Regions from separate parts of the Micromonospora sp. NPDC000089 genome, predicted to be linked through region 1. Evidence: riboswitches for the same ligand, from Rfam matches in the RefSeq annotation. Region 1 holds a riboswitch; the other holds the start of a gene.
The links. Region 1 has a riboswitch for thiamine pyrophosphate ahead of ACFY3U_RS03380 (ECF transporter S component). Riboswitches for the same ligand answer to the same signal wherever they lie in the genome.

Region 1 (5,826 bases):
GGAGGGTCAGCAGGAAGGCGAAGAGGATCTGCACGCCGGTCTGGGCGACCCGCAGCTCCTGCAGCAGGTCGGCGAAGTTGCGCTGCCAGCGCTGCTTCTCGGATTCCTTGGACACGCACTACCTCCGGTGAGACGGTACTGCCCACGGAATTCATCCGTGGGCCACCGCTCATTTCCCCGGTGGACACCCGCGCGAAACGGATTTCATGATCCCCGGCGGATCCGGCCCGCGTACCGGGCCTCCAGGTCGGCGTTGTGCGCGTCGCCGCCGTCGATGTTGGCCGACAGGTAGACCGGCGGCCGCTCCTCCGCGGCCAGCAGCCGAGCCACCGTCTCGGCCACCACCTGCTGCGCCAGCAGCGCCGCGGTGATCGAGGAGACCGCGCCGACCGCGCCGCCGCCCGGCAGCGGCAGGGTGGCGTCGCCGTACGGGGCGCCGTTGTCCAGTACCACGTCGGCCAGGTCGGCCAGCTTGCGCCCGGACGGGTGGCGGGACGTCATCCGGGCCGAGTGCTCCGCCGAGGTGATGGCGATCAGCCGGTGGCCGCGCTCGCGGACGATCGAGGCGAACTCCACCATGGCCCCGTTGACGCCGGAGTTCGAGGCGAGCACGAAGATGTCCGGCGGGCTGACCGGGGCCAACTCGTACAGTCGGTGCGCCACCGCGGGGTCGCGCTCCAGGTGCGGCCCGAGCACGCTCGGCGGCTCGCCGCCGAACAGCACCAGGTCGCGCAGCGCGATCCGGTTGGTGGGCACCAGCCCGCCGGCCCGGCCGGCGATCTCCATGGCCAGCGCCTCGGAGTGGCCGGTGCCGAACGCGTGGATCACCCCGTCGGCGCGCAGCGCCTCGGCGAGCAGGTCGGCCGCCCGGCCCACCGCCGTACGCTGGCTCGCCGCCACCCGATCGATGGCGGCGGTCACCACCGCCAGGTAGCCCTCGGCGCTCACGCTCATGGTTTCTCCGTCCGTCGGTTGCGGCCCAGCCAGTCCACCGCGAAGTCGACGGCCGCCCGCTGTCGCATCAGCCGGCCGACTCCCGACCCGACCGGTCCGGACCGGACGGCGCCGGTCGCTTCGAGATCCGTCCCCAGCCGGGGGAAGTCGCTCGCGTCGATCGCCACGTCGTCCCACCAGACCCACTCCCGGCCGCCGCCGCAGCTGCGCACCGCGGCGCCGAGCCGTTCCCGCGACGGCGCCGGCCGGCGGTACTCGGCCAGGTGCAGGGAGGTGTTCGCGCCGTGGTCGACGCCGAGTAGCAGCACCTCGCCGTCCAGGTCGTTGACGCGGCCCAGCGGGGAGCGCTCGCCGAGCATGTCCGCCCGGGAGTGCCCGGCGACGATCCGCTCGGCTTGCGGACCCAGGGCGGCGAAGGAGACGTGCGGGTGGTCGCTGCGCCGCGCGCCGGGCCAGCACCGCACCGTCTCGGCGAGCGCGCCCATGAACCGGCTGGGGGTGACCGCCGGGTCGAAGCCGGGCATCTCCCGCTGGATCACCGGCCACCAGTCGACCGGCACCGGCGGGTTGCGCCAACCGGCGGGGTCGCTGTTCTCCGGGGTGTGGGTGGGCACCACCAGGGTGCCGTCCGGGCCGAGCGCGTCGCGCAGGGCGAGCACCAGCGCCTGCGGGCCACCGCAGAGAAACCCGAGGGTACGCAGCCCGGCGTGCACCAGCAGCGTGCCGCCGGGGCGTACGCCCAGGGCGGTGAGCTGCGCGGCGAGCGACGCGCGGGTGTGCGGCCCGCCCGACGGCTGGCCGGCCCGGCCGGTGGGCGGGTCAGCCGACACCGTGGATCCGGGCCAGGATCGCCTCGGCCAGCGGGGCGGGCGCCTCGTCGGGGATCCAGTGGCTCACCCCGGCCAGCTCGACGAAGCGGTACTCCCCCGTCACGTGGCCGGCGCAGGCCTCGGCTGCGGTGCGGCCGACCGCGATGTCCTTGTCGCTCCACAGGTACGTGGTGGGCACCGGCACCGGGCCGACCGCCTTCATGTCGGCGCCGGACATCGCCCGGTACCAGTTCAGCGCGCCGGTCAGCGCCCCCGGCTCGCGCATCGGCTCGGCGTACCGGGCCACCGCCGCGGCGTCGCCCACTCCGGACAGCAGCTTGCGCAGCGCGGCGGCCTTGAGCGCCAGCAGCACCTTCTCCGCCTTGCCCGGCTGCCGGAACAGCACCATGTACGACGAGCGCGCCTTCTGCTGCGGGTCGTTCGCCAGGGCGTACCCGAAGGCGGCCGGATGGGGCACGGAGACCGCGGTCAGCGTGCGGACCCGGTCGGGGTGCGCCGCCGCCACCGCCCAGGCGACGATCGAGCCCCAGTCGTGCCCGACCAGGTGCGCCGCGTCCACGCCCAACGCGTCGAGCAGCGCCACCGCGTCGGCGACCAGCTCGGGCAGCCGGTACGCGTCCACCTCGGCCGGCCGCGCGCCCGGCGCGTAGCCCCGCTGGTCCGGCGCGTACGTGCGCAGCCCGGCGGCGTGCAGGGCGGGCACCACCGCGTCCCACTCCCCGCCGTGCTGGGGGAAGCCGTGCAGCAGCAGGACCGGGTCACCGCCCTCCGGGCCGCCGGTGCGTACCTCGAACGTCAGTCCTCGCGCGTCGACCCGCATGATCCGGAGCCTAGCCCGCCCGCGACGGTCGCACCGGCCGGCGGCATCCGATCCGACGGCGTCGGCCGGCGTGGGTGCTAGTCTGCCGAGACAACTTCACATCCGACAGGGGAGCGCACAGCGCTGAGAGTGCGGGCCGGTGCCCGCAGACCCTCGAACCTGATCTGGGTAATGCCAGCGCAGGGAGTTCGGTCGACCTCCAGCCGCGCCGCCGTCCGGTTTTCCGGGCGCGGCGTGCGTCTTGCCTGGTTCGCGTACAAGCTGAACTGGGAGCACATCATGAACCACACCGACAGCAACCGGTGGCGGACCATCGACATCGTGGTCGCCTCCGTGATCGCGGTCGCCTTCGGCGTCGTCTTCTGGGCCTGGAACCTGCTCTGGAGCGCCACCGCGGGCGCCTTCGCCTTCTTCCCGCCGGCCCAGGCGCTGATCTACGGCGTCTGGCTGGTCCCCGCGGTGCTCGGCGGGCTGGTCATCCGCAAGCCGGGCGCGGCGCTCTACTGCGAGACGGTGGCGGCGATCATCTCCGCGCTGCTGGGCAGCCAGTGGGCGAGCATCGTGATCCTCCAGGGCGTGATGCAGGGCCTCGGCGCCGAGCTGGCGTTCGCCGCGTTCCGCTACCGCTCGTACCGCCTGCCGACCGCGCTGCTGGCCGGCGCGCTGACCGGATTGGGTGCGGCGATCTTCGACTTCGTCTACTGGAACGCCGCCTACGACCTCACCGACTACCGCATCCCGTACGCGCTGCTCACCATCGTCAGCGCCACGGTGGTGGCCGGCGCGGGCTCCTGGTTCCTCACCCGCGCGCTGGCCGACACCGGCGTCCTCGACCGCTTCCCCGCCGGCCGCACCCGCACCCCCGTCTGACCCCTCCCCACCCCGCCGCCCGCCGCGTCGATCATGAGGTTGCCGACGATGTGGATCTCCATTGGTGCCGCCAACCTCATGATCAACGGGTTCGGGCGGGGCAGGGTGAGGGGGACGGGGGACGGGAGGAAGGGAGGGGGTGGGGTGGTGAGTGCGGTGCAGGTGCGGGGGTTCGGGTGGCGGCACGCTGGGCGGCGGCGGTGGGCCGTACGGGGCGTCGACCTGCGGGTGGAGGCCGGGGAGCGGGTGTTGCTGCTGGGGGCGTCCGGGGCGGGTAAGAGCACGCTGCTGGCGGCGCTGGCCGGGCTGCTGCCCGAGGACTCCGGCGAGCAGGAGGGCACCGTCGAGATCGACGGGCTGGACCCGCGCAAGGGCCGCGAGCGGGTCGGCGTCGTCTTCCAGGACCCGGAGACCCAGCTGGTGATGGCCCGCTGCGGCGACGACGTCGCGTTCGGGCTGGAGAACCGGGGCGTACCGGCCGAGGAGATCTGGCCCCGGGTGGACGAGGCGCTGCGCCGGGTCGGCTTCCCGTACCACCGGGACCGGCCAACCGCGGCGCTCTCCGGCGGCGAGCAGCAGCGGCTCGCCCTGGCCGGGGCGCTCGCCCTGCGGCCCGGGCTGCTGCTGCTCGACGAGCCGACCGCCAACCTCGACCCGGCCGGCGCCGAGCTGGTCCGCCGGGCCGTCGCCGGCGCGCTCGACGACGACACCACGCTGATCCTGGTCGAGCACCGGGTCGCCGACGTGCTGCCGCTGGTCGACCGGGTGGTGGTGCTGGAGCCCGGCGGCGGCGTCCGGGCCGACGGCCCACCCGCCGCGGTCTTCGCCGCGCACGGCGACGCGCTCGCCGCCGAGGGCGTCTGGGTGCCCGGCCACGGAACCGCGCCCCGGCCCGCCGCCGCGCCGCCCGGGGAGCGGTTGCTCACCGCCGAGCGGCTCGGCCTGCCACCCCGGCTGGCCCCCACCGACCTTCGGGTACGCGCCGGCGAGGCGCTCGCCGTGCTCGGCCCGAACGGCGCCGGCAAGTCCACCCTCGCGCTGCTGCTCGGCGGGCTGCTGCGCCCCGGCGCCGGGCGGCTGGCCGCCACCACCGAGCTGGCCGGCGCGGACGCCCGCACCCCGCCGCACCGCTGGCGCGCGCCCGCGCTGGCCGCCCGGATCGGCTCGGTCTTCCAGGATCCGGAGCACCAGTTCGTCACCGGCACGGTCTTCGACGAGCTGGCCCTCGGCCCGCGCCGGACCGGCCGCCCCGAACCGGAGGTACGGGCCACCGTGGACGCGCTGCTGGACCGGCTGCGGCTGACCGCGCTGGCCGGCGCGAACCCGTACACCCTCTCCGGCGGGGAGGCGCGGCGGCTGAGCGTGGCGACCGCCCTGGCCACCGCGCCCCGGCTGCTGATCTGCGACGAACCGACCTTCGGGCAGGACCGGCGCACCTGGCGGGAGCTGCTCGACCTGCTCGCCGACCTGCGGGACGCCGGGCACGGCGTGGTCACGGTCACCCACGACGCCGACTTCGTGGCCGCGCTCGCCGACCGCACGGTCACCCTGACCCGCCCGCCCGCGCCGGACGGCACCGGCGGCCCGGGCAATCGCGCAGGCGGCGCGGCGTGATCGCCGTCGAGTCGGTGGCCACGCCCGGCGCCCCGCTGGCCCGCCGCAACCCGGTGGCGAAGCTGGCCGCCGCGATGGTGTTCGCGGTCGTGCTGGCCGCCACCCTGGACCCGGTCGCGCCGGCCATCGCGGTCGCGGTCGAGCTGGCGGTGCTGCCGCTGTTCGGCATCCGCTACCGGGTGCTGGCCCGCCGGGCGCTGCCGCTGCTGGTGGCCGGCGCCGGCATCCTGGTCACCCTGGTGCTCTTCGCCGCCGACCGGTCCGGCCGGGTGCTGCTGGACGCCGGCCCACTGCTGGTCACCTCCGGAGTGCTGGTGACCGCGCTCGGGCTGGTGCTGCGCACCTTCGCCGTCGCCCTGCCCGGGGTGATCGTGGTGGCCACCACCGACCCGACCGACCTGGCCGACGCCCTGATCCAGAACGCGAAGGCGCCGGCCCGGTTCGCGATCGGAGCGCTGGCCGCGTTCCGGCTGGTCCCGCTGCTCGGCCAGGAGTGGCAGATGATCACCATGGCCCGCCGGGCGCGCGGGGTGGACGCCGGCCGCAACCCGGTGGCCCGGCTGCGGCTGTTCGCCTCCACCGCGTTCGCGCTGCTGGTCGGGGCGATCCGCCGGGGCACCCGGCTGGCCGTGGCGATGGACGCCCGCGGCTTCGACGCCGGCACCCCCCGTACGGTGGCCCGGCGGCAGCGCTTCACGCGGGCGGACGGGCTGCTGGTCGCCGGGGCGGCGGCGCTGG
Region 2 (5,826 bases), on a different contig from region 1:
CGTCGTACCGGTAGACCGGGCCGGCCATCGGGGCCCCACCGCCGCCGATCTCGGGGAACCGCGGGTTGCCGGAGTAGTCGTAGTCGACCGTGGCCGCGATGGCCGGGGGCAGGTTGGTCAGCCCGGTGTTGTTGGGGGAGTCGTTCACCGGCGCGGCGCAGTCGAACTTCGCCCCGCTCGGCCCGGACGGGAACTGGTAGTCGTTGTACGCGTAGTTCGCCCCGGTGCAGTACGGCCAGCCGTAGTTGCCGGGCTTGTCGACGATGTTCCACTCGACGGTGCCCTCGGGGCCCCGGTTCGGGTTGTTCGCGCCCGCGTCCGGCCCGTAGTCACCGACGTAGAGGGTGTCGGTGGCCGGGTCGATGCCGATCCGGAACGGGTTGCGGAAGCCCATGCCGTAGATCTCCGGCCGGGTCTTCGCGGTGCCGGGGGCGAACAGGTTGCCCGCCGGGATCGTGTACGTCCCGTCGGCCTCCGGGTGGATCCGGAGCACCTTGCCGCGCAGGTCGTTGGTGTTGCCGGCGCTGCGCTGGGCGTCGTAGTCCTGCCGGCCCGGCCGCTCGTCGATCGGGGTGAACGCGTCCGACTCGAACGGGTTCGTGTTGTCCCCGGTGGCCAGGTAGAGGTTGCCGGCGCGGTCGAAGACCATGCTGCCGCCCGCGTGGCAGCAGGTGTTGCGCTGGGTGTCGACCCGCAGCACGTCCTTGCGGCTGGCCGGGTCGACGGTGTCGCCGGTGACGGTGAACCGGGAGATCAGGTTGCGCGCGATCCCGTCGTTCGGGGCGTGGTAGAGGTAGACCCAGCCGTTGTCCGCGAAGTGCGGGTCGAGCCGGATGCCGATCAGGCCGTCCTCGTTGCCGGTGAACACGTTCAGCCGCAGCGCGGTGACCGTGCTGCCGGTGTCCGGCTTGATGATCTGCAGGCGGCCGTCCCGCTCCACGTAGAACACCCGGCCGTCCGGGGCCACGTCCAGCTCCATCGGGTTGCTGGTGTTGCTGTCCAGCGTCACCTTCTCGAAGCTGGCGGTCTTCGAGGCGCCGCAGTCGGCCGGCTGGGCGCCGGCCGCGGTGCGGATGCCGCCGAGCAGGTGGCTGAGGAACTGCGGGTCCGCGTACGACTCCTGGGTGTGGCCGCCGCCGGTGTACCAGGCGCGGCCGCCGTCGTAGTCCTGGCACCAGGAGGTCGGGTGGTCGGCGCCCATCGCGCCGGCGCCCGGGCTGTAGCTGGTCTCGTCCAGGCTGGCAAGCACGTGCACGTCGCCACGCGGGTTGGACTGGAAGTTGTACCACTCGTCGAACCGGGACCAGCGCTCCGGCAGGTCGGCCGTGGACGGGTGCGCCGGGTCCTCGACCTTGACGGTGGCCTGCTGGTTGGCCGGGTGGCCGGCGAAGTACGCGCCGACCAGCTTGCCGTACCAGGGCCAGCTGTACTCGGTGTCCGAGGCGGCGTGCACGCCGACGTACCCGCCGCCGGCCTTCACGTACCGCTCGAAGGCGGCCTGCTGGTCGGCGTCCAGGACATCGCCGGTGGTGGAGAGCCAGATCACCGCCTGGTACTTCGCCAGGTTGGCGTCGGTGAACGCGGCGCCGTCCTCGGTGGCGTCGACGGTGAAGCCGTTGTCGGCGCCGAGCTTGCGGATGGCCGCGATGCCGGCCGGGATCGAGTCGTGCCGGAAGCCGGCGGTCTTGGAGAACACCAGCACCGCGAACGGGTCGGCGGCGGCGGCCTGGGCGGCCGGCCGCGGCGCCGGGGCGGCCGGGGCGGCCTGGGCGGCGGTCGGGCCGGTCAGGGCGCCGGCGAGGAGGGTCAGGGTCGATAGGGCAGCGATGACCGGGCCGCGCAACAGGCGGCGTCGGCGAAATGAGGACACTCCATGCTCCTTTGTCCGAGCTGGACAGCGGTGTGCATGGGGACGACTCGCCGCAGTCCATCCCCGGTCGTGCGTGCGGGCCACGCCGAGGCCCGCGCCGGTCGGCTCGGTTACCGACCACGCCGAGGCCGGGCACCGAATAATGTCGATCCGTTGAACAAATTAGCGCCGCCCGATCCGTTTCCGGCAAGGCATCGGCATGTAACGATTCGGTATCGGCGACCGGCGTATCGGGGCGCGAGCGGACCAGCCGTCCGAAAAGGTGCGGCCGACGGCCCGACCGACCGGACCCGCCCTTGGCGGATCGGCCGCGACGTCGTACGGTGACTGCGACGTGACCCACGGGAGCCCGGTGCACCGGGCTGAGAGGGGGGCTGCAGCCCCCGACCGTCGAACCTGATCCGGGTAATGCCGGCGCAGGGAGGAGAGTTGCCGTGCCGTCCCTGGGGCGACTGCATCTGATCACCGACACCCGGCCCGGGCGCGACCCGCTCGCCGTGCTGGCCGCCGCGCTGCCGGTGGCCCGCGCCGAGCTGGTCGTCCAGGTCCGGGTGACCGACGACGCCACCGACCGCCAGGCGTACGACCTGGCCCGCCGGGTGGTCGCGCGCTGCGCCCCGTACGGCGCCACCTGCCTGGTCAACGACCGGCTGCACGTGGCGCTCGCGGTGGGTGCCGCCGGCGGCCACGTCGGCGTGGACGACCTGCCGGTCGGCGCGGCCCGCCGGGTGCTCGGCGGCACCGCCGTGCTCGGCGCCACCGCCCGGGAGCCGGCCGGCGCGCTCGAGGCGGTCGCCGCCGGCGCCAGCTATCTGGGCGTCGGGCCGTGCCACCCCACCCGCACCAAGAGCGGCCTGCCCGACCCGATCGGCCCGGCCGGGGTACGCGCGGTCGCCGACGCGGTGCCGGTGCCGGTGATCGCGATCGGTGGGGTGACCGCCCGGGACGTGCCGGAGCTGCGGGCCGCCGGGGCGTACGGGGTGGCGGTGGTGGGCGCGCTCTCGCACGCCGCCGACCCGGGCCGGGCCACCGCCGAGCTGCTCGGCGCGCTGACGTGCTGACCCGGCCGGACGTCGCCGTGGTGGGGGCGGGACCGGTCGGGCTGGCGATCGCCTGGCGCTGCGCGTCCCGCGGGCTGCGGGTCGACGTGCACGATCCCGCCCCCGGATCCGGCGCCTCCCGGGTGGCCGCCGGAATGCTGTCGCCGGTCGCCGAGGCGTACTTCGGCGAGCCGGAGCTGACCGGGCTGCTCGCCGACTCCGCCGCCCGCTGGCCGGGCTTCGCCGCCGAGCTGGCCGGGGCGGCCGGCACCGGAATCGGCTACGCGACCGAGGGCACCCTGGTCGTCGGGCTCACCGCCGACGACCTGGCCGAGGCGGGGCGGCTGTGGTCGTACCAACGGGGGTTGGGGTTGCCGATCACGCCGCTGCGCCCGTCGCAGCTGCGCGACCGCGAGCCGGCGCTGTCGCCGCGACTGCGCGGCGGCGCGGTCGCCCCCGGCGACCACCAGGTCGACCCGCGGCGGCTGGTCGCCGCGCTGCGGGTCGCGGCCGAGCGGGCCGGCGCGACGCCGCGACCCGGCCCGGTCGCCGACCTGTCCGACCTGGACGCCGCCGTCACGGTGGTCGCCGCCGGCTGCGGGGCCGCCGCGCTGACCGGGCTGCCGGTCCGGCCGGTGAAGGGCCAGGTGCTCCGGCTGCGCACGCCCGGTCGCGGCATGCCGGGCTTCCGGCACGTGATCCGCGGGTACGCCGACGGCGAGCCGGTCTACCTGGTGCCCCGGCAGGACGGCGAGGTGGTGGTCGGGGCGACCGTCGAGGAGCGCGCGGACACCGAGGTCACCGCCGGGGCGGTGCTGCGGCTGCTGCGCGCCGCCGTCGACCTGGTCCCCGAGCTTGCCGAGTACGAGCTGGTGGAGGCCGCTGCCGGGCTGCGCCCCGGCACCCCGGACAACGCGCCGATCCTCGGCCCGCTGCCCGGGCGGCCCGGCGTGCTCGCGGCCACCGGTCACCACCGGCACGGCATCGTGCTCACCCCGGTCACCGCCGACCTGATCACCGAGCTGATCGTCACCGGCGAGGCCGACCCACTGCTGGCGCCGTTCGCGCCGGACCGGTTCGCGACCGCTCCGGCGGTGGGCGGCGGCCCGGCCGGACCCGTTCCCGAGGAGGAGACGTGCGACTGATCGTCAACGGAGCCGGGCGGGAGCTGCCCGGCGGCGCGACCGTCGCGGACCTGGTCGGTGCCGTCACCGACCAGCGGCGCGGGCTCGCGGTCGCGGTGAACGGCGAGGTGGTGCCGCGCGGCGGCTGGCCGGCGACCGTGCTGCGCGACGGCGACCGGGTCGAGGTGCTCAGCGCCGCCCAGGGCGGGTGAGCGGGATGTCCTTCGCACTCGGTGGCGTCACGTTCGGTTCCCGGCTGATCCTCGGCACCGGCGGCGCGGCCAACCTGCACCTGCTGGAGCGGGCGATCCGGGCCTCCGGCACCGAGCTGGTCACCCTCGCGCTGCGCCGGGTCGACACCGCCCCCGGCACGGCCGGCGGGCTGCTCGACCTGCTCGACCGCTGCGGGGTACGGCTGCTGCCGAACACCGCCGGCTGTCACACCGCCGGCGAGGCGGTGAAGGTGGCCCGGCTGGCCCGCGAGGCGTTCGACACCGACTGGGTGAAGCTGGAGGTGATCGGCGACGAGCGCACCCTGCTGCCCGACGGGGTGGAGCTGCTGCGCGCCGCCGAGGAGCTGGTGGCCGACGGGTTCGTGGTGCTGCCGTACACCTCGGACGACCCGGTGCTGGCCCGCCGGCTGGCCGACGTGGGCTGCGCCGCGGTGATGCCGGCCGGCGCGCCGATCGGCTCCGGGCTGGGCGTCACCAACCCGCACCACATCCGACTGATCCGCCAGGGCGTGGACGTGCCGGTGATCCTCGACGCCGGGGTCGGCACCGCCAGTGACGCGGCGCTCGCCATGGAGCTGGGCTGCGACGCGGTGCTGCTGGCCAGCGCGGTCACCCGGGCCGCCGACCCGGTGGCGATGGCCACCGCGATGAGGTACGCGGTCGAGGCCGGCCGGCTCGCGTACGGCGCCGGCCGCATCCCCCGCCGCTTCCACGCCCTCGCGTCCACCCCCGACGAAGGCCGGCCCGACCTGTGAGCGCGAGGAGTGAGCCGGGTTTGCGAGCCCCGCAGTCGCGAACGAAGACCAGCTCTGTGAGTGGGGTGCCGGCGGGGGTGGTGGTGCTCACCGATCGGCGGCAGGCGCGACGACCGCTGCCGGAGGTGGTCGCGGCGGCCGTCGCCGGGGGAGTGCGGTGGGTGGTGCTGCGGGAGAAGGACCTGCCCCGCGCCGAACGCGCCGCCCTCGCCGCCGTGCTGCGGCCGATCCTGGCCGGGGCCGGCGGCGCGCTGATCGTCGCCGGCCCCGACCCGCTCGGCGGCGACGCGGTGCACCTGCCGGCCGCCGGCCCGTACCCGCCGCCGCGGCTCGGCCTGGTCGGCCGCTCCTGCCACGACGCGGCGGAGCTCGCCCGGCTCACCACCGAGCACTACGTCACCCTCTCGCCCGTCCACCCCACCAGGACCAAGCCCGGCCACGGCCCACCGCTGCACCCCACCGGCCTGGCCCGCCTGACCAGCCTCAGCCCGGTGCCGGTCCTGGCTCTCGGCGGCATCGAGACCCCCGAGCAGGTCACCGCCTGCGTCGAGGCGGGCGCCGTCGGTGTGGCGGTGCTCGGCGCGATCATGCGCGCCGACGACCCCGCCGCCGCGGCCACCGCCCTGAACGCAACCGTGAAGGCGAGCCCATGACCCCGAGAACCGTCCTCACCATCGCCGGCTCCGACTCCGGTGGCGGCGCCGGCATCCAGGCCGACCTCAAGGTCTTCGCCGCGCTCGGCGCGTACGGCACCAGCGTGCTCACCGCCGTCACCGCGCAGAACACGGTGGGCGTGGACGCCGT

Region 2: linked by a shared signal. The riboswitch ahead of ACFY3U_RS20000 (thiamine phosphate synthase) and the one ahead of ACFY3U_RS03380 (ECF transporter S component) in region 1 are both predicted to bind thiamine pyrophosphate.

The regions. Positions count from the first base shown of each region.
Region 1 is NZ_JBIAZT010000002.1:970-6,795, reverse strand. It holds gene ACFY3U_RS03400 (DUF6328 family protein) at 1-115, opposite strand, end outside; gene ACFY3U_RS03395 (sugar isomerase domain-containing protein) at 205-954, opposite strand; gene ACFY3U_RS03390 (aminoglycoside N(3)-acetyltransferase) at 951-1,784, opposite strand; gene ACFY3U_RS03385 (alpha/beta fold hydrolase) at 1,774-2,604, opposite strand; TPP riboswitch at 2,702-2,808, shown strand; gene ACFY3U_RS03380 (ECF transporter S component) at 2,884-3,474, shown strand; gene ACFY3U_RS03375 (ABC transporter ATP-binding protein) at 3,622-5,088, shown strand; gene ACFY3U_RS03370 (energy-coupling factor transporter transmembrane component T family protein) at 5,085-5,826, shown strand, end outside.
Region 2 is NZ_JBIAZT010000010.1:213,473-219,298, reverse strand. It holds gene ACFY3U_RS20005 (ThuA domain-containing protein) at 1-1,870, opposite strand, end outside; TPP riboswitch at 2,203-2,310, shown strand; gene ACFY3U_RS20000 (thiamine phosphate synthase) at 2,305-2,931, shown strand; gene thiO (glycine oxidase ThiO) at 2,925-4,055, shown strand; gene thiS (sulfur carrier protein ThiS) at 4,046-4,246, shown strand; gene ACFY3U_RS19985 (thiazole synthase) at 4,243-5,022, shown strand; gene ACFY3U_RS19980 (thiamine phosphate synthase) at 5,088-5,675, shown strand; gene thiD (bifunctional hydroxymethylpyrimidine kinase/phosphomethylpyrimidine kinase) at 5,672-5,826, shown strand, end outside.